Regions from separate parts of the Micromonospora chokoriensis genome, predicted to be linked through region 2. Evidence: riboswitches for the same ligand, from Rfam matches in the RefSeq annotation. Region 2 holds a riboswitch; each other region holds the start of a gene.
The links. A riboswitch is a leader RNA that binds a small molecule or an ion and turns the genes downstream of it on or off. The one in region 2 is predicted to bind cobalamin.
Positions count from the first base shown of each region.

Region 1 (7,578 bases), 1.6 Mb from region 2:
GTAACCACCCTCGATGCCGTCGCGCAACCGGTCGACGTTCGTGCAGAAGACGTCGTCGCCGACCAACTGCACCCGGTCCCCCGCCAGTGCCGTCAGCCGCTGCCAGCCGGCGATGTCGTCCTCGGCCATCGGGTCCTCGATCGAGCTGATGGGGTACCGGGCGGCCAGGTCCACCAGGTGGTCGATGTGCTCCTCCACCGTGCGCCTGCGACCCTCGCCGGCGTAGTCGTAGACGCCGTCGCGGTAGAACTCCGAGCTGGCCGGGTCGAGACAGATCGCCACCTCGGTTCCCGGCTGGTAGCCGGCGTCCTCGACGGCGCGCACCACGAAGCGCAGCGCCTCGTCGGCGGTCGAGAAGTTCGGGGCGAACCCGCCCTCGTCGCCCACGTTGGTCTGGTGACCGGCCGAGGCCAGGGACGCCTTCAGGGTGTGGAAGACCTCCGCGCCGACCCGGACCGCCTCGGCGAAGGTCCGTGCCCCGACCGGGGCGATCATGAACTCCTGGAAGTCCAGCGGGTTGTCGGCGTGTACGCCACCGTTGACGATGTTCATCATCGGCACCGGCAGCAGGCGGGCACCGACGCCGCCGACGTAGCGGTAGAGCGGCTGCCGGTGCGCCGACGCCGCTGCCTTCGCCGTCGCGAGGGAGACCGCGAGGATCGCGTTGGCGCCCAGTCGACCCTTGTCCTTCGAGCCGTCGAGATCGATCATCGTCTCGTCGATCAGCGCCTGGTCCTCGGCGTCGAGCCCGAGCACCGCGTCGGCGATCTCGCCGTTGACGGCGGCGACCGCCGTCGTGACGCCCTTGCCGTGGAAGCGGGCGGGGTCCCCGTCGCGCAGCTCGACCGCCTCGTTCGCCCCCGTCGACGCACCGGACGGTACGGCCGCCCGGCCGACCGAGCCGTCGCTGAGTTCCACGTCGGCCTCGACGGTCGAGTTGCCCCGGCTGTCGAGGATCTGCCGAGCACGCACCCGATTGATCACCGTCATCACACACACTCCCTGGTCACACTGCCTTTCGCCGACAGACTGGCAGGAAACGGCGGTCCTGGCACCGCGACGATGGACACGTTGACCCGTACCCCAGGGTGCGGGTTTAGGGTCGCGGGATGCGGGTGGGTGAGCTGGCACGACGGACCGGGACGACGGTCCGGGCACTGCGGTACTACGAGTCGGCGGGGCTGGTCGTGCCCCGGCGGCTCGGCAACGGCTACCGCGAGTACGACCCGATCGCGGTGCGGCTGGTGGCGCAGATCCGCGAGCTGATGGCGCTCGGCCTCACCGTCGAGGAGACCCGGCCATTCGTCGAGTCGATCGCCGGTGGCGCCGACGACGCCGACGTGTGCGCGGCGGCGGTGGCGACGTACCGCAGCACCATCACCACCCTGCAGGAGCGGATCGGCAGGCTGACCGCCCAGCGCGACGCCCTGGACGCACGCCTGGACGCGGCGGCGACCCAGGTCGTACCCGGCGGTGGTGAGGTCGGGGGCGACCCCGCCGCGCTGGTCGGCACCAGCCTGCCGTCGTCGTCCTTCTACGGCACCGACGGCCGCCCGGTCGACCTGGGCGCGCTCGGCGTCGGACGCACCGTCATCTTCGTGTACCCACTGACCGGGCGGCCGGGCGTCGACCTGCCCAACGGGCTGCTGGAGGTCCACGGCGCCCGGGGCAGCACCGAGCAGGCCGCCTGGTTCCGTGACCACCACGCGGAGATTCGCGCGGCCGGTGCCGCCCGGGTGTACGGACTGTCCGCGCAGTCGACCGGGTACCAGCGGGAACTGGCGTACCGGTTACGGCTGCCCTACCCGCTGATCCCCGACCCGAGGCTGACCCTGGCCGACGCGCTGCGCCTGCCGACCCGCACCGCCGGTGACATGACGCTCTACGAGCGGCTGACCCTGATCATCGCCGACGGCGTGGTGGAACACGTCTTCCACCCGATTCCGGACCCGGCGTCGCACCCCCTGGACGTGATGCGGTGGCTCACCAAGCGACGCCAGGCCCCCGGATCGGTTGCCGCCTAGAAGTCGTCGTCGAAGGCGACGGTGCCGGTCACCCCGACCTGGTACGCCGACACCCGCCGCTCGAAGAAGTTGGACAGCTCCTGCACGTCCTGCAACTCCATGAAGGCGAACGGGTTGCTCGACCCGTAGTGCGGGGCGATGCCGAGCTGGGCGAGTCGGCGGTCGGCGACGTGCTGGAGGTACTCCCGCATGTCGGCCAACGTCAGGCCGGGCACACCCTGGCCCACCAGGTCCTCGGCGAACTGCACCTCGCACTCGACGGCCTCGGTGAGCATCTGCCGGACCTGCTCGGCGAGGTCGTCGTCGAACAGGTCCGGCTCCTCGGTGCGAACGGTGTCCACGACGTCGAACGCGAACGCCATGTGCATGCTCTCGTCGCGGAACACCCAGTTGGTGCCGGAGGCGAGACCGTGCAGCAGGCCACGGGAGCGCAGGAAGTAGACGTACGCGAACGCGCCGTAGAAGAACAGCCCCTCGATGCAGGCGGCGAAGCAGATCAGGTTGAGCAGGAACGCCCGCCGGTCCTCGCGCGAGCGCAGCTCCCGAAGGTCGCCCAGGGAGTCGATCCAGCGGAAGCAGAACTCGGCCTTGCGACGGATCGAGGGGATGTTCTCGATCGCGGCGAAGGCCTCGAACCGCTCGGTCTCGTCCGGCACGTACGTGTCGAGCAGGTTGAGGTAGAACTGGACGTGCACCGCCTCCTCGAACAGTTGCCGGGACAGATAGAGGCGACCCTCCGGGCTGTTCACGTGCTGGTACAGGTTGAGCACCAGGTTGTTCGCGACGATCGTGTCGCCGGTGGCGAAGAACGCCACCAGACGGCTGACCAGGTGCCGCTCGGCCGGGGACAGCTTGTCCAGGTCGGTGAGGTCGGCGTGCAGGTCGACCTCCTCGACCGTCCAGGTGTTGCGGATGGCGTCGCGGAAGCGGTCGAAGAAGTGCGGGTAGCGCATCGGACGCAGGGTGAGGTCCATCCCGGGGTCGAGCAGCATGTGCGTGGTCCTCGTGTCGGTGGTGCGGGCGTCGGTGGCGTCGGTGGTGGCGGCGGGCGTCACTGGCAGGCCTCGCACGACTCGGGGTTCTCCAGCGAGCAGGCCAGCGCCTCCGCGTCGAGGGCGACGGGCGCGAGAGCCACGGGTGCGACGGCCACGGGCGCGACGGCGCTGACGGTGGCCTGCTGGATCCGCGTCGCGGGGCGCGAGCGCAGGTAGTAGGTGGTCTTCAGGCCGGCCTTCCAGGCGTACAGGTACATCGAGGAGAGCTTGCCGATGGTTGGCGCGGCCAGGAACAGGTTCAGCGACTGGGACTGGTCGATGAACGGGGCCCGGGCGGCGGCCAGGTCGATCAGCGCCCGCTGCGGCAGCTCCCACGCGGTGCGGAACAACTCCCGGACGCCGGCCGGCAGCTCGGCGATGTCCTGCACCGACCCCTCGGCCCGCTTGATCGCCGACCGGATCCGGTCGGTCCACAGACCGCGGGCTTTCAGCTCGCGGACCAGGGCGGTGTTGACCTGGAGGAACTCCCCCGACAACGTCTCGCGCTTGAACAGGTTCGACACCTGCGGCTCGATGCACTCGTAGCAACCGGCGATCGAGGCGATGGTGGCGGTCGGGGCGACGGCCACCAGCAGCGAGTTGCGCAGCCCGTGCGCCGCGACCTGCTCCCGCAGGGCGTCCCAGCGTGCGGTCTGCGTACCCTCGACACCCCACAGGTCGGGCTGCAACTGGCCCCGCGCGGCCCGCGTCTGCGGGTACGACGGGTGCGCGCCGTACTGTCGGGCCAGGTCGGCGGAGGTCTCCAGCGCGGTCAGGTACAGCTCCTCGCTGACCCGGGTGGACAGCTCCCGCGCGGTGGGCGAGTCGAACGGCAGCCGCAGTGCGAAGAAGACGTCCTGCAGGCCCATCAGCCCGAGCCCGACCGGCCGCCAGCGGGGGTTGCTCGCCGCCGCCTGCGTGGTCGGGTAGTAGTTGATGTCGATGACCCGGTCGAGGAAGGTCACCGCGGTACGCACCGTGGCGCGCAGCCGCTCCCAGTCGATGTCGCCGTCGGTGAGGTGGGCGGCGAGGTTCACCGAGCCGAGGTTGCACACGGCGGTCTCGGTGTCGCTGGACACCTCGACGATCTCGGTGCAGAGGTTGGACAGGTGCACCACGTTGCCGTCCTCGGCGGTCTGGTTGCACAGCCGGTTCGACGCGTCCTTGAAGGTCATCCACCCGTTGCCGGTCTGGGCCAGGGTGCGCATCATCGTCCCGTACAGCTCCCGCGCCGGAACCTGCCGCACGTAGCGGCCCTGCGCCTCGGCCTTTCGGTACGCGGCGTCGAACCGCTCCCCCCACAGGTCGGGCAGCTCGGGCACCTCGTGCGGGTCGAACAGCGACCACATCTCGTCGGCCTCGACCCGGCGCATGAACTCGTCCGGGATCCAGTTGGCCAGGTTGAGGTTGTGGGTGCGGCGGGCGTCCTCGCCGGTGTTGTCCCGCAGGTGCAGGAACTCCTCGATGTCCGGGTGCCACGGCTCCAGGTAGACGCAGGCGGCGCCCTTGCGCCGGCCGCCCTGGTTGACCGCCGCGACGCTCGCGTCCAGGGTGCGCAGCCACGGCACGATCCCGTTGGACTGCCCGTTCGTGCCGCGGATCAGCGCTCCCCGGGAGCGGACCCGGGAGTACGCGATGCCGATGCCACCGGCGAACTTCGACAGGTTGGCGACCTGGGCGTACCGGGCGTAGATCGAGTCCAACTCGTCCAGCGGGGAGTCGACCAGGTAGCAGGAGGACATCTGGGTGTGCCGGGTCCCGGAGTTGAACAGCGTCGGTGAGCTGGGCAGGTACGCCAGGCTGGACATCAACCGGTAGAAGCCGACCGCCTCGTCCGGCGTGCGGGACAGACCACAGGCCACCCGCAGCAGCCAGTACTGCGGGGTCTCCAGCACCAGCCGGCTGGTGGGGTGGCGCAGCAGGTAGCGGTCGTAGACGGTGCGCAGGCCGAAGTACTCGAACCGGCGGTCGCCGTCCGGGTCGACGGCGGCATCGAGGGTCGTGGCGTGTGCGGCGACGAACGCGGCGGTGTCGTCCCCGATCAGACCCTCGGCGTGGCCGACCCGGATCGCCGCGCTGAACGAGGTGATGCCCTGCCGGCGTACCTCCTTGTCGACGTAGCCGGCCAGCAGCCGCGCGGCGAGGCGGGAGTACTGCGGCTCCTCACCGATCATCTCGGCCGCGGTCTGGATGGACAGCCGGTCCAGTTCCGCTGTCGTCGCGCCGTCGTACAGGCCGCTGATCGTGCGGGTGGCGACGCGCATCGGGTCGACGTCGGTCAGGTCGTCGGCCCACCGCTCCACCGCTCGGACGATCTTGTTCACGTCCACGGGTTCGGTCGCGCCGTCGCGCTTGCGGACCTGCATCGGCGTCCGCCGCAGTGCCGCGTCGGTGCTGGCCGGGACTACCTGGGTGACTGTCACCACTCGCTCCTCGGAGTTCGAGACCTGGAGGTCCGAACGCGCGGAGACAGACACCGACGGACGCCACGCCGGGGCGGCGTGGGATCAGGTGGCGTCAGCCGTCCCACGCGGCCTCGGACCGCCGCACACCCGGGTGCGGGTACGCGGCGCGCTGGCAGGTCTTCGGACTCGTGGGCGCGACCGGGCTCGCCGGTCTCCTACTGGCCGTCGCTTCCCAGGCCGAACGTGGCCCAGTGCTGATGACGGCTGTCGTTCCCACTCACCGCTGCGGGACAGTCCCGGATTTCCACCGGGTTCCCTCTTGCCTCGACCGCCCTGGGTGAGCGGTCGAACCAGCTGCGCTCGACACCATATATAGGGACCCGGCGGTTGTCACACCCCACATGTCGGTGTGGGCGTGTCGGCGGCGGAGGCGGTGACGACCGTCACCCGACCGCACCCCCGGCCACCCGACCCGGGCGGCCGACGCCTGTGGGAAGCGGCGGTCAGCGGCGCGACACGGCAGCGGGACAGCCGGCAACGCTCCACAAAGATGCGATGTATGCAGGATCCAGATGTAAGGAACGTTGCTCATACTTCGTTGTCGATATCAGTAGTCAGGGTGAACATCCAATCTTCACAACCCTCGGTGCGCCACTGACCCGGACCCTCGCTCCGACCCGCGCACCGCCGTCCGGCATTCGACCCACCCTGCGGGCCGGGGCTCCACTTCGCACAGCACGCGACCACCACCAGCGGTTTGGGGTTCGACATCAGCGCCCGTACGCGAACGCGGGCCGCTCCGGCGGGACATCTCCACCGCTGCGGCGGTCGCTCGGCGTCCGCACACGCCAGGCGGCAAGCATCTCTCACCAGAAGACCGATATCGATCAGAAACATTGGATGTCTGCCTCGGTCGGGTGATCGACGTCGTTGACGTGCCTGAACCAGCCTCCGTATACTCCGAATGATCATCTGATCTTTTGCCTAGTCGGGCGAGGAGCGCATGCCGCAGATCACTGCTGTCACCGTCGAGGACGTCCGCTTCCCCACCTCCCTGACCGCTGACGGGTCAGACGCCATGAACAAGGACGGCGACTATTCGGCGGCCTACGTCGTCCTGCACACCGACGGCACCGACAGCGTGGGCGCGCCGCTCGCGGGCCACGGACTGACCTTCACCATCGGTCGCGGCAACGACATCGTCGCCGCCGCGGCGGTCCACCAGGCACAGCTCCTCGTGGGCATGGACGTGGCGGCGATGGCGGCCGACATGGGGGCGGTCTACCGCCTCCTCACCTCCGACTCGCAGTTGCGGTGGCTCGGGCCCGAGAAGGGCGTCGTCCACCTGTCGCTCGCGGCCGTGCTGAACGCCTCGTGGGACCTGGTGGCCCGCCTCGCCGCCAAGCCGCTGTGGCGGCTCCTGGTGGACATGACCCCCGAACAGCTCGTCGACATCGCGGACCTGCGCTACCTGTCCGACGCGCTGACCCGCGACGAGGCACTGGCCATCCTGCGCGCCAAGGAGAGCACGAAGGCCGAGCGCCTCGCCGAGCTGGACCGCACCGGCTACCCCGCCTACACCACCTCGGCCGGCTGGCTCGGCTACGGCGACGACAAGCTGCGCCGGCTGTGCCAGGAAGCCGTCGACAGCGGCTACGGCTACGTCAAGCTCAAGGTGGGCGCCAACCTCGACGACGACATCCGCCGATGCGCGATCGCCCGGGAGATCCTGGGCCCGGACCGCAACCTGATGATCGACGCCAACCAGGTGTGGGACGTCGGCCAGGCCATCGAGTGGGTCACCGCCCTCGCCCCGTTCACACCGCTGTGGATCGAGGAGCCGACCAGCCCCGACGACATCCTCGGCCACGCGGCCGTCCGCCGGGCCGTCGCCCCGATCGGCGTCGCCACCGGCGAACACTGCCACAACCGGGTGATGTTCAAGCAGCTGTTCCAGGCCGGGGCCATCGACTTCTGCCAGTTGGACACCGGTCGACTGGCCAGCATCAACGAGATCGTCGCCGTGCTGCTCCTCGCCGCGAAGTTCGACGTACCGGTCTGCCCGCACGCCGGCGGCGTCGGGCTGTGCGAGATGGTCCAGCACGTGTCGGTGCT
Region 1 covers NZ_LT607409.1:5,135,428-5,143,005, forward strand. Annotated here, with positions in the region: gene eno (phosphopyruvate hydratase) at 1-990, opposite strand, end outside; gene GA0070612_RS23895 (MerR family transcriptional regulator) at 1,110-2,024, shown strand; gene GA0070612_RS23900 (ribonucleotide-diphosphate reductase subunit beta) at 2,021-3,016, opposite strand; gene GA0070612_RS23905 (ribonucleoside-diphosphate reductase subunit alpha) at 3,076-5,424, opposite strand; cobalamin riboswitch at 5,618-5,833, opposite strand; gene GA0070612_RS23910 (enolase C-terminal domain-like protein) at 6,467-7,578, shown strand, end outside.
Region 1: linked by a shared signal. The riboswitch ahead of GA0070612_RS23905 (ribonucleoside-diphosphate reductase subunit alpha) and the one ahead of GA0070612_RS16500 (acyl-CoA thioesterase) in region 2 are both predicted to bind cobalamin.

Region 2 (5,375 bases):
CGGCGAGCCGCTGCTCGAAGATCCACCGGACGTGGGGTGCGGTGGCAGGGTCGGGCTCCAAGCGGTGCAGGCGTCGTCCCCAGGCGGCGTGGGCGCGGTTCGGATGAGGGCCGGCGTCGGCGAGCCGGTAGCCGTAGGGTGGCCGGCCGCCGAGGTGTCGGCCCTGCAACTCTGCCTGAGCGCGCATGGCCGCGGTGGTGCGATGCCGGGCTCGGGACACCTCCCGGTGGGAGTGCACACCGAGTAGGTCCAGTAGCGCCATCTGTCGGGGGTTGTCGAAGTCCACCGGCCCGTAGGTTTCTGGTAGCCACAACTGCACGCCGTGGCTGAGCAAGGTCGGAGTCAACTGCTCAAGCTGCTGGCCGTGGAAGGCGCGCTCGTACTCACCGACGACGATCGCGTCGAACCCGCGTGCCGAGCCCATCAGGGCGTCGAGCAGCCGTGACGCCTGCGGCCGGTCCGGCCAGGGCACCCGGCGGGAGACGCCCTCGTCGAAGAACTCCACCACGATTCGGCCATGACCGGCGACCAAGTCCTCGGCAAAGTTGCGCTGCCACCGGCACGACGAGGCCCGATCCTGGAAGTGGACGGTGGACATCCGTCCGTAGAACGCGAACCGCAGTCCATCCGCAGCCCGGGTAAACCGTTGTGGCCGTAGCTTCCGCTGCCCGACGGCCCAGGATGAAAGGGTGCTCCGTTCGGGTTCTGTCATCGTCCTCGTCGCCATAGGACCTCCACGATCGGGAGATGCTTGCGGGGAGGTATGAGTGTTGTTCGTATAAGCCTGCGGCAGGCGGACAGGGTGTCCGGCTCGCGCGGATGGGCTAGACCTCCTACCCTCCCAGGTTGATCGTCGAGTGGTTCAATCCGTTAATGCCCGGGAGTCCCGGCATCTGAGCAGGTCATCCACACGGGCTATGCTTCGGGCGGCGCTGGTTCGCTCGGTCACGAGGTGGCTGGGCGTCGTAAGAGGGAACCCGGTGGGAATCCGGGGCTGCCCCGCAGCGGTGAGTGGGAACGACCGCCGTCATCAGCACTGGGCCAGTGGCCTGGGAAGCGACGGCCAGTAGGGGACCGGCGTGCAGCCGGTCGGGCCCGCGAGTCCGAAGACCTGCCAGTGCTGCGTACACAACCGTGTGCGCTGCCGTCGGCCTCGCGGGTGGGCTGAGCGGGTGACGCGCCGGGAGGTGTGCGCCGGTGTGTCCTCGTCAGCGCGCGCCCGTGGTCCGGCGGTGTGGTTTCCCGAGGGACGGACTACCGCTGTGCACGACACCACCACGATCGCCGGCCGAGCGCCGTCTGCGTCACACCTGACCCTGTCGCAGATCATGGACCAGCACCACACCAACCTGATGGGTACGGTCCACGGCGGCCGGATCCTCAACCTCATCGACTCCGTCGCCGGGGTGGTCGCCGCCCGCCATTCCGATGGGCCTGCGGTGACCGCCGCGATCGACGAGACGGCGTTCCTGCGGGCGGTGCGGGTCGGCGACGTCGTGCACGTCGACGCCCGGATCACCTGGGCCGGCCGCAGCTCGATGGAGGTGGCGGTCAAAGTGACCGCCGACCGGTGGGACCGGGCGGTGCCGCCCACCGACGTGGCAACCGCCCACCTGGTCATGGTCGCCATCGACGACAACGGTCAGCCCCGCGCGGTGCCGCCGCTGCTGCCGGAGACCGATGGGGACCGGCGGCGGTACCGCGAGGCGGAGATCCGCCGCGAGCACCGGTTGGCGCTGCGGCGGGCGCTGCTCGACGGCGCCGAGGAGGGCTGAGCGGTGCTCGGACTCTCCGTTGCGACGCTGGTCGGCTACCTCGCCGCGATCGTCGTCCTCATGGTGACGCCCGGTCCGGACATGATGTTCGTTCTGGCCAACGCCGCCCGTTACGGCACCCGCGCCGGGGTGGTGGCCGCGCTCGGCGTCGCCACCGGGGAGGCGGTGCACATCGCGGCGGTCGTCTGCGGACTCGCCACGGTGATCGCCGCCTCGCCGGTGTTGTTCACCGTGATTCGCTGGGTCGGTGCGGCGTACCTGATCATCCTCGGCGTGCGGGCACTGCGCGGCGCCGGCGCTGCGCCTTCCGGGAGGCCGGAGCAGGGTGGCAGCTCCGGGCGGGCCTTCCTGCGCGGACTGGTGACCAATCTCCTCAATCCCAAGATGATCCTGTTCAGCGTGGCGTTTCTGCCTCAGTTCGTCGATCCGGCACAGGGCAACGCGACCGCTCAACTGGTGCTTCTCGGTGCGGTCTTCGTCGTGGTGCAACTCGCCGTCGATATCGCCCTGGGCGCCGGTGTCGGGCGACTCGGCGCTCGCATGACTGACGGTCGCTTCTCGCGGCGCGTCAACAGGATCTGCGCGGCGGCGTTCGTCGCGCTCGGGGTACGCCTCGCGCTCGGGTCGTAGCGAGGGCCGGTGACCGCCGCCGTAGTCCGGCTCGCGAGGTGGACGTGGCGTGGTCATGCCTGGTAGGCAGGCGGGTGTGCGCATCGTCTCCCTGCTGCCGGCGGCCACGGACATCGTGGCCATGCTCGGCCTGACCGGGCATCTGGTCGGCCGCACGCACGAGTGTGACTGGCCGCCGGGAGACCTGGCCGATGTCCCGACGGTGACGGGGACGTCTCTGCCCGAGGCGTTGACGAGCCGGGAGATCTCGGCGGCGACCGCTGGCGGCGCGCACCGTGGGTCGTCGTTGTACCAGCTCGACGTCACGATGCTGGAAGACCTGAAGCCGGATCTGATCCTGACCCAGGACCTGTGCGACGTGTGTGCGGTCTCCTATGCGCGGGTCAACGACGCGGTGCGGCTGATCGATCTCGATACCAGGGTGGTGTCCCTGGAGGCGAGGACGATCAGCGGGATCCTGGACACGGTCGACGCCGTGGCCGCTTTGACCGACACCAGGGGCAGGGCGGCGGAGATCCGGGCGGACGCCGAACGTCGACTCGCTGCGTTGCCCGGCCCGTCGTCCGACGCGCCGACGGTGCTGTTCGTCGAGTGGCTCGACCCGTTGATGCCGGGTGGGCACTGGGTGCCCGAGCAGATAGCTGCCGCAGGCGGGCGTTCGTTGCTGCTCGGTCCGGGGGCGCACAGCACCCCACACCTGTGGTCGGTCGTTGCCGACCTGGCTCCGGACGTGGTGGTGTTCGGGCCGTGCGGGTTCACACCTGAACGGACCATCGACGAGTTGTCGGTAGCGGCCGGGCAACCGGGCTGGGCTGACCTGCCTGCGGTGCGTCAGGGGCAGGTGTGGGTGGTCGATGGGCCCGCCTACTTCAACCGCCCCGGCCCGAGGGTTGTCGACGGCGCGGAGATCCTCGCCGCCATCCTCGCAGGCCGCCCGGATTCCCGCGCTCGGCAGGTTTCCGTCGGCGCAGGTTGACGAGCCCGTGCGGCCGATGCGGGCATCGGATGCGCGTTCTCGCAAACCACGGTGGGGCGGCAGCGTGCCGCCGCCCCACCGCGCGCTCAGATGAGCGTGCTGCGGATCTCGGCGGCGCCGCTGACCAGGCGGGCCAGGGCCTGCTCGACCTCCGGGTAGCCGCGAGTCTTCAGGCCGCAGTCGGGGTTGACCCAGAGCCTTTCGGCGGGCACCGCGGCGACGGCGCGGCGTAGCGCGTCGTTGACCTCCGCCTGTTCCGGTACGCGGGGTGAGTGGATGTCGTACACCCCGGGGCCGACTCCCCGGTGGTAGCCGGTGGTGCGCAGGTCGTCGAGGATCTCCATCTTCGAGCGCGACGCCTCGATGCTGGTGACGTCGGCGTCGAGGGCGTCGATCGCGGGAAGGATCTCGCCAAACTCGGAGTAGCACAGGTGGGTGTGGATCTGGGTGGCGTCGGCGATTCCGCTGGTGGCGAGCCGGAACGCCCCGACCGCCCAGTCCAGGTAGGCGCGCTGCTCGTCCTGGCGCAGTGGCAGTGTCTCCCGTAGGGCGGGTTCGTCGACCTGGATGATGCGGATGCCGGCGGCCTCCAGGTCGCGGGCCTCGTCGCGTAGCGCGAGAGCGACCTGGTTGGCGGTGTCGGCGAGGGGTTGGTCGGTGCGGACGAACGACCAGGCCAGGATCGTCACCGGTCCGGTGAGCATGCCCTTGACCGGTCGGTTCGTCAGCGACTGCGCGTAGGTGGACCAGGCGACGGTCATCGGCCCGGTCCGGGTGACGTCGCCGTAGATGATCGGTGGGCGTACGCACCGGGAGCCGTACGACTGCACCCACCCGTTCACCGTGGCGGCGAACCCGTCGAGCTGCTCACCGAAGTACTGCACCATGTCGTTGCGTTCCGGCTCGCCGTGCACCAGCACGTCCAGCCCGAGTCGTTCCTGCACGGCGATGACGTGAGCGACCTCGGCGCGCATCCGCTCGGCGTAGCCGCTGTCATCGAGCCGACCGGCCCGGTGCGCCGCACGGGCCTGCCGCAGCTCCGAGGTCTGGGGGAAGGATCCGATGGTGGTGGTGGGCAGGGGTGGAAGGTTCAGTCGGGCCTGCTGGCTGGCGGCCCGCTGCGCGTACGGCCCGCGCCGTAGGTGCTCGGGACGCAGCGCGTCGAGCCGGGCCCGCACTCCGTCGTTGCGCCAGGCCGCCGGGGTCGCGGGCGAGGCAGGGGGCAGGGCGCCGACGCCGTCGCGCAGGGCGCGTCCGAGAGCGACCACCTCGTCGACCTTCTGCCGGGCGAACGCGAGCCGTGCACGGAGGTCCTGGTCCAGGTCAGGTTCGGCGGCGAGGTCCACCGGTACGTGCAGCAGGGAGCACGAGGTCGACACCGAGACGTGGTCGGCCAGGCCGGTCAGCGCGGCGCCGGTCGCGGCCGCGGAGCGCAGGTCGGTGCGCCAGATGTTGCGCCCGTCGATCAGTCCCGCGACGATCGTCTTGCCGTGCAGCGGGCCGGCGGCGGCGAGCCGGTTCAGGTTGCTTGGCCCGGCGACGAGGTCGATGCCGACCGCTTCGACCGGGGTGCCCAGCAGTGCCGGCAACGCGTCGCCGAGGTCACCGAAGTACGACGCGACGAACAACCGCGGCCGGTGCTTCAGCAGGCCGAGCCGGCGGTACGCGGCGCGCAGCGCGGCGATCTCCTGCGAGGTGCGGTCGGCGGCGTACGCGGGCTCGTCGAGCTGAACCCATTCGACCCCGGCACCGGCCAAGACGCCGAGGATGTCCTCGTAGACAGCGATCAGGTCGTCGAGCCGGTCGAAGGGCCGAAACCCTTCTGGGGCGTCGTCGGTGGCCTTGGACAGCAGGAGGTAGGTCGCCGGCCCGACCAGCACCGGCCTGGTGGTGACGCCGAGCGCCTTCGCCTCGCCGTACTCCCGCACCGCCTTGTCCGTCCGAGCGGTGAACGCTGTGCCCGGGCCGACCTCGGGCACCAGGTAGTGGTAGTT
Region 2 covers NZ_LT607409.1:3,499,675-3,505,049, forward strand. Annotated here, with positions in the region: gene GA0070612_RS16495 (recombinase family protein) at 1-598, opposite strand, end outside; cobalamin riboswitch at 917-1,133, shown strand; gene GA0070612_RS16500 (acyl-CoA thioesterase) at 1,329-1,775, shown strand; gene GA0070612_RS16505 (LysE family translocator) at 1,779-2,405, shown strand; gene GA0070612_RS16510 (ABC transporter substrate-binding protein) at 2,461-3,381, shown strand; gene metE (5-methyltetrahydropteroyltriglutamate--homocysteine S-methyltransferase) at 3,468-5,375, opposite strand, start outside.

Region 3 (7,578 bases), 1.6 Mb from region 2:
CCAGGGCCACGTCGTGGTTGCCGGGGCCCAGCTCCTTGGCGAGCAGCTTCGCCGCCTCGGTCGCCGAGGCGCGGTTGTCGGTGGCGAACAGCGGGACGCTAGACGGCTGCGGGCTGGTGCCGGAGTCGATCATCGCGACCGGGATCTTGGCGGCCAGCGCCTGGTCGGTGGCGGGCGCCAGGGCGCTGGAGTCGGTCGCCGCGTAGACGATGCCGTCGACCTTCTTGGTGACGAAGTTCTGGATCAGATTGACCTGGCCCTCGACGTCGGTCTCGGCGGTCACCCCGTCCCACTGGACGGTGACGTCCCCGGCGCGCTGCGCGGCGCACTCCGCGCCCGCCTTCACCGTGTTCCAGTAGTCGGCGCCGACGGCCTTCGGTACGACGGCGAGCTTCAACGGCCCGCTCGCGTCCTTGCTCGCGCCGTCGCCGCCGCCGTCCCGGACCTCGACGCCGCCGCAGGCGCTGAGCAGGGCGGTGGCCGCGACCGCGGCCAGGATGGCCTGGGCACGAACAAGACGCGTGCGCGTCGGTCGACTGGTGGTGGTGTGTGCCATGGTGGGTGTCCTTCCTCGTTCGGACTCGTGGAATGGCATGTCAACCCCGCGATTCCAGCCGCCGGCGGCGGTACTGGTCGAAGTAGACGGCGGCCCAGATGATCAGGCCGACGATCACCTGCTGGTAGTGGATGCTGATGTCGAGCAGGACGGCCCCGTTCCGGACCAGGGCGATGAGGAAGGCGCCGATGATCGTCCCGACGATGCGGCCCTGCCCTCCGAACAGGCTGGCTCCGCCGATGACCGCGGCGGCGATGACGTCGAGCTCCAGCGAGATCCCGTAGTTGGGCTGGCCGGAGTTGACCCGGGAGGCGGCGATCATGCCGCCGAGCCCGACCAGCACACCCGCCAGCACGTACACCCCGGTGAGGTGACGGCCGACCCGGATGCCGGAGCGACGCGCGGCCTCCAGGTTGGAGCCCATCGCGTAGGTGTACTGGCCGAAGCGGGTCTGGGAGAGCAGGAAGGCGACCCCGACGGCGACCAGGACGGTGATCACGACGGCGAACGGAATGCCGAGGATCTCCCCGTTGCCGAGCAGTTGGAACGACCGGGGCAGGCCGTAGACGCCGACCGCGCCGGTGATGATGAAGACCAGACCACGGCCCACGGACATCGTTCCCAGCGTCGCGATGAACGGTGGGATCCGGGCGGCCGTCACCAGCAGGCCGTTCAACAGGCCGGCCAGCGCGCCGACGCCGATCGCGACCGCCGTCGCCGCCAGGAGAGAGAAGCCGAGGTCGCGGACGGTCATCGCTCCCAGCACGCCGGCGAGCGCGGCCACCGACCCGACGGAGAGATCGATGCCCTTGGTGATGATGACCATCGTCTGCGCGGTGGCGATGATGGCGATCACCGCCGTCTGGGCCCCGATGTTGAAGAGGTTGTCCGCCGTCAGGAAGTAGGGACTCGCGAAGGTCAGCGCGACGAACAGGACGACCAACGCGGTGGCGGCGGTGAACTCGGAGACGGCGTGGGAGACCCGTTCCCGGAGCCAGTCGGCGATGTCGCCGCGCTGCGTGCCGGCGGATGCCTCGGCGGTACTCATCGTCGGACCTGACCTCCCCATCGTGGGGCCGGCGCTCGACGGAAGGACCCGCCGTCGCGCCGAGCACCTATGAGCGACCGAGCCTCCCCGCGCAGGGGAGAGCCGGGTGTCGACCTGCCGCACCGTCACGATAGGTCAGATGTTTCCCTTGATCAGCCGTTACCATGCCATGCACCCCCGTGGATTGCCAAGGTCTTACAACCATGTTTTGACATCGTTACCCGGACCGCCCCGCGCATACGTCTGATCAAATCGGCACAAGTGCGGCCGAGCGGCGCGGCGACGCCCGTCGAGGGTCGGCGAGGGTGCTCTGGGCGCGAATGTCCACACTGGACTGCCAGGTCCGGCCCCGACGACCATGCGCACCCCGCACCCTAGGGTGGCCCTCCGGCTCGATCCGGCGGACCATCGCGAGCATGTTATCGATAACATGCTATGCCCGGTGGCGGTCGAGGGCATCTCTTTCTCCGCCGAACTCCCGGCTGGTCAACCGACGGCCCCCAAGCGGGTCAGGACGCCGCGAGCCGGTACTCCCGACTGGCCGTCTGTCGCCAGATCGCCGCGCGCTCGCCGTCGGTCAGCGGCTCCAGCAGGTCGCCGAGGACCCTGACCCAGCGGGTGTACGAGGTGGCCAGCAGACACACCGGCCAGTCCGAGCCGAACATCAGCCGGCCCGGCCCGAACACCTCCAGTGCGTGCTCGACGGCCGGCCGCAGGTCCGCCACCGTCCATGAGCTGCCGCTCACCTCGGTCACCAGGCCGGAGAGCTTCGCCGTCGTGTTGGGTTCGGCGGCGAGCGTCCGCAGGTCACGGGGCCAGTCGCCGAGGCCACCGCTCCCGAGTGGCGGCTTACCGAGGTGGTCCAGGACGAACCGGACCTGGGGCAGGTCACGGACGAGCCGGGTGGCCGCCGGCAACTGGTGATGGCGTACGAGCAGGTCGAAGGCGAGGCCGGCAGCACCGACCGCAGCGACACCCCTGCGCACGTCGGGACGGTCGAGATAGGCCGGATCCGGCTCGGACTGGACCAGATGGCGGATCCCGACGAGCCGCTCGCCGCCCCGCGCCGCCCGGAGTCGCTCCAGGCGCCCGACGACATCGTCGGCGGTGAGGTCGACCCACCCGACGACCCCGGCGATGAGCGGGTCGTCCGCCGCGATCCCCAACAGCTCCGGCGTCTCCGACCGGGCGGCGACGGACTGCACGACGACGGTCCGGGTGACTCCGGCGACCCGGGTGGCCGGGCCGAGATCGACCGGGGTGAAGTCGTCGTCGATCGCGGCCATGGTGTGCGGGTCGATCCAGGGCTGCGGGTGCCGGGCGCGAACCCAGAGGTGATGGTGCGCGTCGACGATCCCCGACTCCCGCACGCCCGCACCGGTCGTCATCGGACCCGTCCCGGCGCGCTCACGTCCACCCACCCCGCTCCACCACTGGTCGGACCTCCGGCTCGGCCCGGTGCCGTCGACCGATCTGGCAGGGTGACCATGTTAGCGGTAACAGACCGGCCGCCGGCCGCGGAACGCGCGTACCAGCCGGAACTCCGCGACACTCCGACCGGGCGAATACCGTCGCCTGGCCGAAGTGACGATGTGCCGGTACCCGTACGTCGGCGAGCCGGGGGCGCTGCCCGGGGACCGGGTTGACCGCCTGAGGTGGCACCGATACCGTCGACCCACTATCTGCGGCGACGCGAGGGAAGCCGGTGTGATTCCGGCGCGGTCGCGCCACTGTGAGCGGTTCCCCCACCTTCAGAGGGACCGCGAGCCAGGACGCTCGGTCGTCCGCAGCCTTGCGATGGGGACGCGTCATCCCCGGGGAGGTTCGTGATCACATGTCCAGTTCCACGTCCAGCCAGCCGTTGGTGAATCCCGCTGGCACCACGCGTCTGCTGTGGACGGTGTTGGCCACCGTCACCGCGCTCGCGTTGCTGGCCTACCTCGTCGCCTTCGACCAGGGCGCGGTGTCGCGCAGTGGCATGTACCTGCACGAGCTGATGCACGACGGCCGGCACCTGCTGGGTGTTCCGTGCCACTGACGGCCACCACCACTCCCCCGTTCGTCACCGTCCTCGTCCGCGGCCTGCTCGCCGGCCTGATCGCCGGTCTGCTCGCCGGGACGTTCGCCTATGTCGCCGGTGAGCCGCACGTCGACGCGGCCATCGCCATCGAGGAGGCGGCGTCGGCGCACGCCGAGCCGGCCTTCGGTGCGCACGACCACGAGGATGCCCTGGTCAGCCGTAACGGTCAGCGCGGCGGCCTGTTCCTGGCCACCGGCCTGTTCGGTGCCGCGATGGGCGGCCTGCTGGCCACGGCGTACGTCCTGCTGGCGCGCCGACGGCGGGCCTACGACGACGGACGGTCGGGCCTGCTGCTGGCCGGCGCGGCGCTGCTCGGCGCGGTGGTCGTGCCGTTCCTCAAGTACCCGGCGAACCCGCCGGCGGTCGGCGATCCGGCCACCATCAACCAACGCACCGTCACCTACCTGCTGATGGTGGTGCTCGGTCTGGTGGCGGTGTGGGCGGGCTCGCTGGGCTACCGATCGGTCGGCGCGCAGGCACCGCTGTGGCAGCGCGTCGCTGCGGCCGTCGGCGGATTCCTGCTGGTCACCGTGGTCGCCTACGTGGTGCTTCCGTCGTTCCAGGAGGTCCCCGCCGACTTCCCCGCGACGCTGTTGTGGGACTTCCGGCTGGCCTCCCTCGGCACCCAGGTGGTGCTGTGGACCGGGATCGGCCTGCTGTTCGCGGCCCTGATGCACCACGACCGACGTCGCCGGGTCGCCGCCGCGCCTGCGGGCACATGACCGCGACCAGCCTCCGGCTGGTCGCCCACGCGCACACCACCGCCCTACGTCGGGCCCGCTTCGGCGGACCGGACGACGGCCTGGACGAGGGCGGCCTGCGTGCCGCCCTCGCCCTGGCCCAGGCCCGACGGGGACACCTGGGCGTCCCCGATGCCTGCGTGTCCAGTCCCGGCGTGGCGGCCACCGCTACCGCCGGCGCACTCGGTCTGCTGCCCACCGTCGAGGTGGCGTTGGCGGACTGTGACCACGGCGACTGGACCGGGCGGTCTTTCGAGGAGATCGCCGTCGAGCAGCCGCAGGCGCTGCACGAGTGGATGTCCGAACCGGAGTCCGCACCGCACGGCGGTGAGTCCGTCGCCGCGGTGCGGGACCGGGTCGGTCGCTGGTTGGACGGACAACGAGGCGCCGACCGGCGGATCACCGTGATCGCGCACCCGCTGGTCATCCGGATTGCGGTCGTGCACGCCCTGGACCTGCCGTTGGCGGCGTACCGGCAGGTGGACGTGGAGCCGTTGGCGATCGTCCGGCTCACCGGCCGTGGGGCGCGGTGGCACCTTCGGCTGGGCGCGCCCCGGGTGGATTGAGATCGTGCTGCCACCTCACTGACCGGACGCGACGAGCACGTGTTCCGGCCATCGCGGCCGACGGTACGGCACGGCGGCGGTCAGTTCCGCCCCGCGTAGGGCGGGCCGTGAGGACGGCCCGCCCTACGCGTCGACTCCGTCCTAGCCGGTGACGGTGAACGGTCGGGACACCGTCATGGCCGACGTCTCGCCGGTCAGGGTGACGCTTGTCGCCCCGGGCTTCGCCGCTCCCGGAACGCTCACCGTCGCGCCCGAGATGACACCGTCACCGTTCGCGCGCACGGTGGTGACCGCGACGCCGTTGCCGAAGGTGATCGTGACCACCTCGTTCGGCACGAACCCGGAACCGTCGACGGTGATCGCCGTCGCGCGCGGCCCCGAGGCCGTCAACAGCACCGCCCTCGGCTGGTAGGTCCGCGCCTGCGCCTGCTCGGTCACCTGGACGGTGGCCGTGGCCGGCGTACGGGAGGACGCGCCGGTCGCGGTGACCGCGTACCGGCCGGGCTGCGCGCCCTCGGACGTCGGAACCGAGACGCGCACGGTTCCCTTCGCGGAGGCCGCGACCTTCGTGGTCCGGGCCGGGTCGGTGCCGATGCTGACGGTCACCTGCTCGCCGGCGGCGAACCCGCTGCCGTCGACGGTGATCGCGCCGCCGGTCGTGACGCTGCCCGCCGAGGACAGCGCGATCGCCGGCTGCGATCCGCCCCTCGCGACGGTGACGGTGAACGCCTTGGTGCTGCTGGACACCGTGTCCCACGCGGTGACGTGCACCGTGTAGGTGCCCTCGCGGGAGTAGGTGTGCTGCCCGGTCATGGCACCGGACGCGTCGATCGTGACGTCCTGCGGAGCCGTGCCGTCACCCCACTGGACGCGGGCGCGGTAGCCCGTCGTGCCGGGAACGCCGCCGGTCACCGAACCGAGGCTCGCCGTGAGGGCCTGCCCGGCGTTCACCGTCTGGTCCTTCGGCGCGTCGGTGGTCAGCGCGGGGGCCGACGTGCCGTCGTTGGCGACGGCGAACACGTGGATCCGGCCCGCCGAGCGGGGGTCGCCGGTCTGCGTCGGCAGGGTCACCGACACCAGCGTCTTGCCCGCCGGGATCTGGTACGGCGCGGTGGCGAACAGGAACGGCTGGGCGCCGTCCCGGCTGGTGCCGTGCAGTCGGTACGCCGTCTTGGCGACGACGACGTTGCCGTAGGACGGGGTGCCGTTGGCGTTGCCGCCCAGCGTCCAGTCGCTGAACTGGATCGGGATGCCGGCGGTGCTGCCGTCGCTGAACGTCGCGGTGCCGGTGGTGCTCTGGTTGCCCTGCGTACCGGCGCCGATGAAGGAGATGCTCCGGGCGTCGGCCGGCAGGTCGAGAACGACAGTCGCGCCGTTGCCCGTGGCGTTGTCCGGCTGCCCGGGCGGGATCACCGGCAGGGTGAACCGCAGTGCCGTTCCCGGGACCTGCTGCCGCTGACCCTGGACCGCGCCGCCCGCCGTCAGGGCGGCCCGCGAGTACGCCCACGACTTGGCGTCGCAGTCGGCCGCGAGGACCCCTTCGTCACCGACGCAGACGGTGTCGAAGGCGGCGGTGAGGCCGGACGTCGGGGCGTACGCCACCTCGACGCCGACCGTCGCGGAGGTCTGGTTCTCGCCGTCGGTCACCGTGACGCTGGCCTGGTGGTAACCCGGCGTGGCGTAGGTGTGCGACCCACCGACGCTGTAGACGGCCCGCGAGCTGAGCGTCAGGGTGCCCTCGGTGACCGGCGTGCCGTCACCCCAGTCGATGGTGGCCCGGTAACCGTCGGCGGTGCCGCCGGTGACGGACGCCAGCGGCACCGAGACGGGCACACCGGAGGTGGCGTGCGCGCTGCCCGCGGGGGTCACCGTGATGTCGCCGCCACCGATGCTGACGTCCCCACCGGCGAGCAGCTCGATCTCGGCGAGGTTGGTCTGCGCGGCGCCGACGGTCTTCGTCACGGCGAGCCGGAACTGCGCGAACCGGCCCGGCTTGTCGATCGGGTACGGACGGGTCTGGTTGCGCCACCGGAACACCTGGTCGGTGCGGGTGTCCAGAGTGGTCCAGGTGATGCCGTCGTTGGAGCCCTGCAACCGCCAGTCCGCCGGGTCGCCCGCAGCCGCCCCGGACGTCACCGTGTAGTACGTCGGCTTCTGCTTGCCACCGCGGTTGGTCCAGGTGACCTGCGGCGTCGCCGAGGTGAAGGTCAGCTGTGTGGTCGACGAGTCGTCGAACAGCTTCGCCGCGTCCTGCCCGCCGGTGGCGGTCGCGGTGCCCAGACCTGGGCCGGTGGTGTCCTGCAACGGCTTCGGCGCGTCCTCGCCCTTGGTCAGCGACGGCGGTGCGTCCTTCTTGCCGCTGCCCCAGGACGACGGGTTGGGTCCCATCTGGAAGTCGATGGTGCCGCCCTTGGCGAGCGTGGTCACGTCCACCGACAGGCCGCGCTGCTTCTTGCCGTTGACCTTGACGTCCTGCACGTAGATGTTGCGCGTGCTGTTGGCCGGCGCGTTGACGACGATGTCGCCGGTCGGGCGACGCACCGTCATCCTGGTGAACTGCGGCGAACCGATGGTCCACTCGGCCGAGC
Region 3 covers NZ_LT607409.1:5,146,387-5,153,964, forward strand. Annotated here, with positions in the region: gene GA0070612_RS23930 (ABC transporter substrate-binding protein) at 1-556, opposite strand, end outside; gene GA0070612_RS23935 (ABC transporter permease) at 597-1,604, opposite strand; gene GA0070612_RS23940 (amidohydrolase family protein) at 2,114-2,992, opposite strand; cobalamin riboswitch at 3,259-3,403, shown strand; gene GA0070612_RS23945 (CbtB domain-containing protein) at 3,439-3,642, shown strand; gene GA0070612_RS23950 (CbtA family protein) at 3,633-4,406, shown strand; gene GA0070612_RS23955 (histidine phosphatase family protein) at 4,403-4,990, shown strand; gene GA0070612_RS23960 (GH92 family glycosyl hydrolase) at 5,132-7,578, opposite strand, start outside.
Region 3: linked by a shared signal. The riboswitch ahead of GA0070612_RS23945 (CbtB domain-containing protein) and the one ahead of GA0070612_RS16500 (acyl-CoA thioesterase) in region 2 are both predicted to bind cobalamin.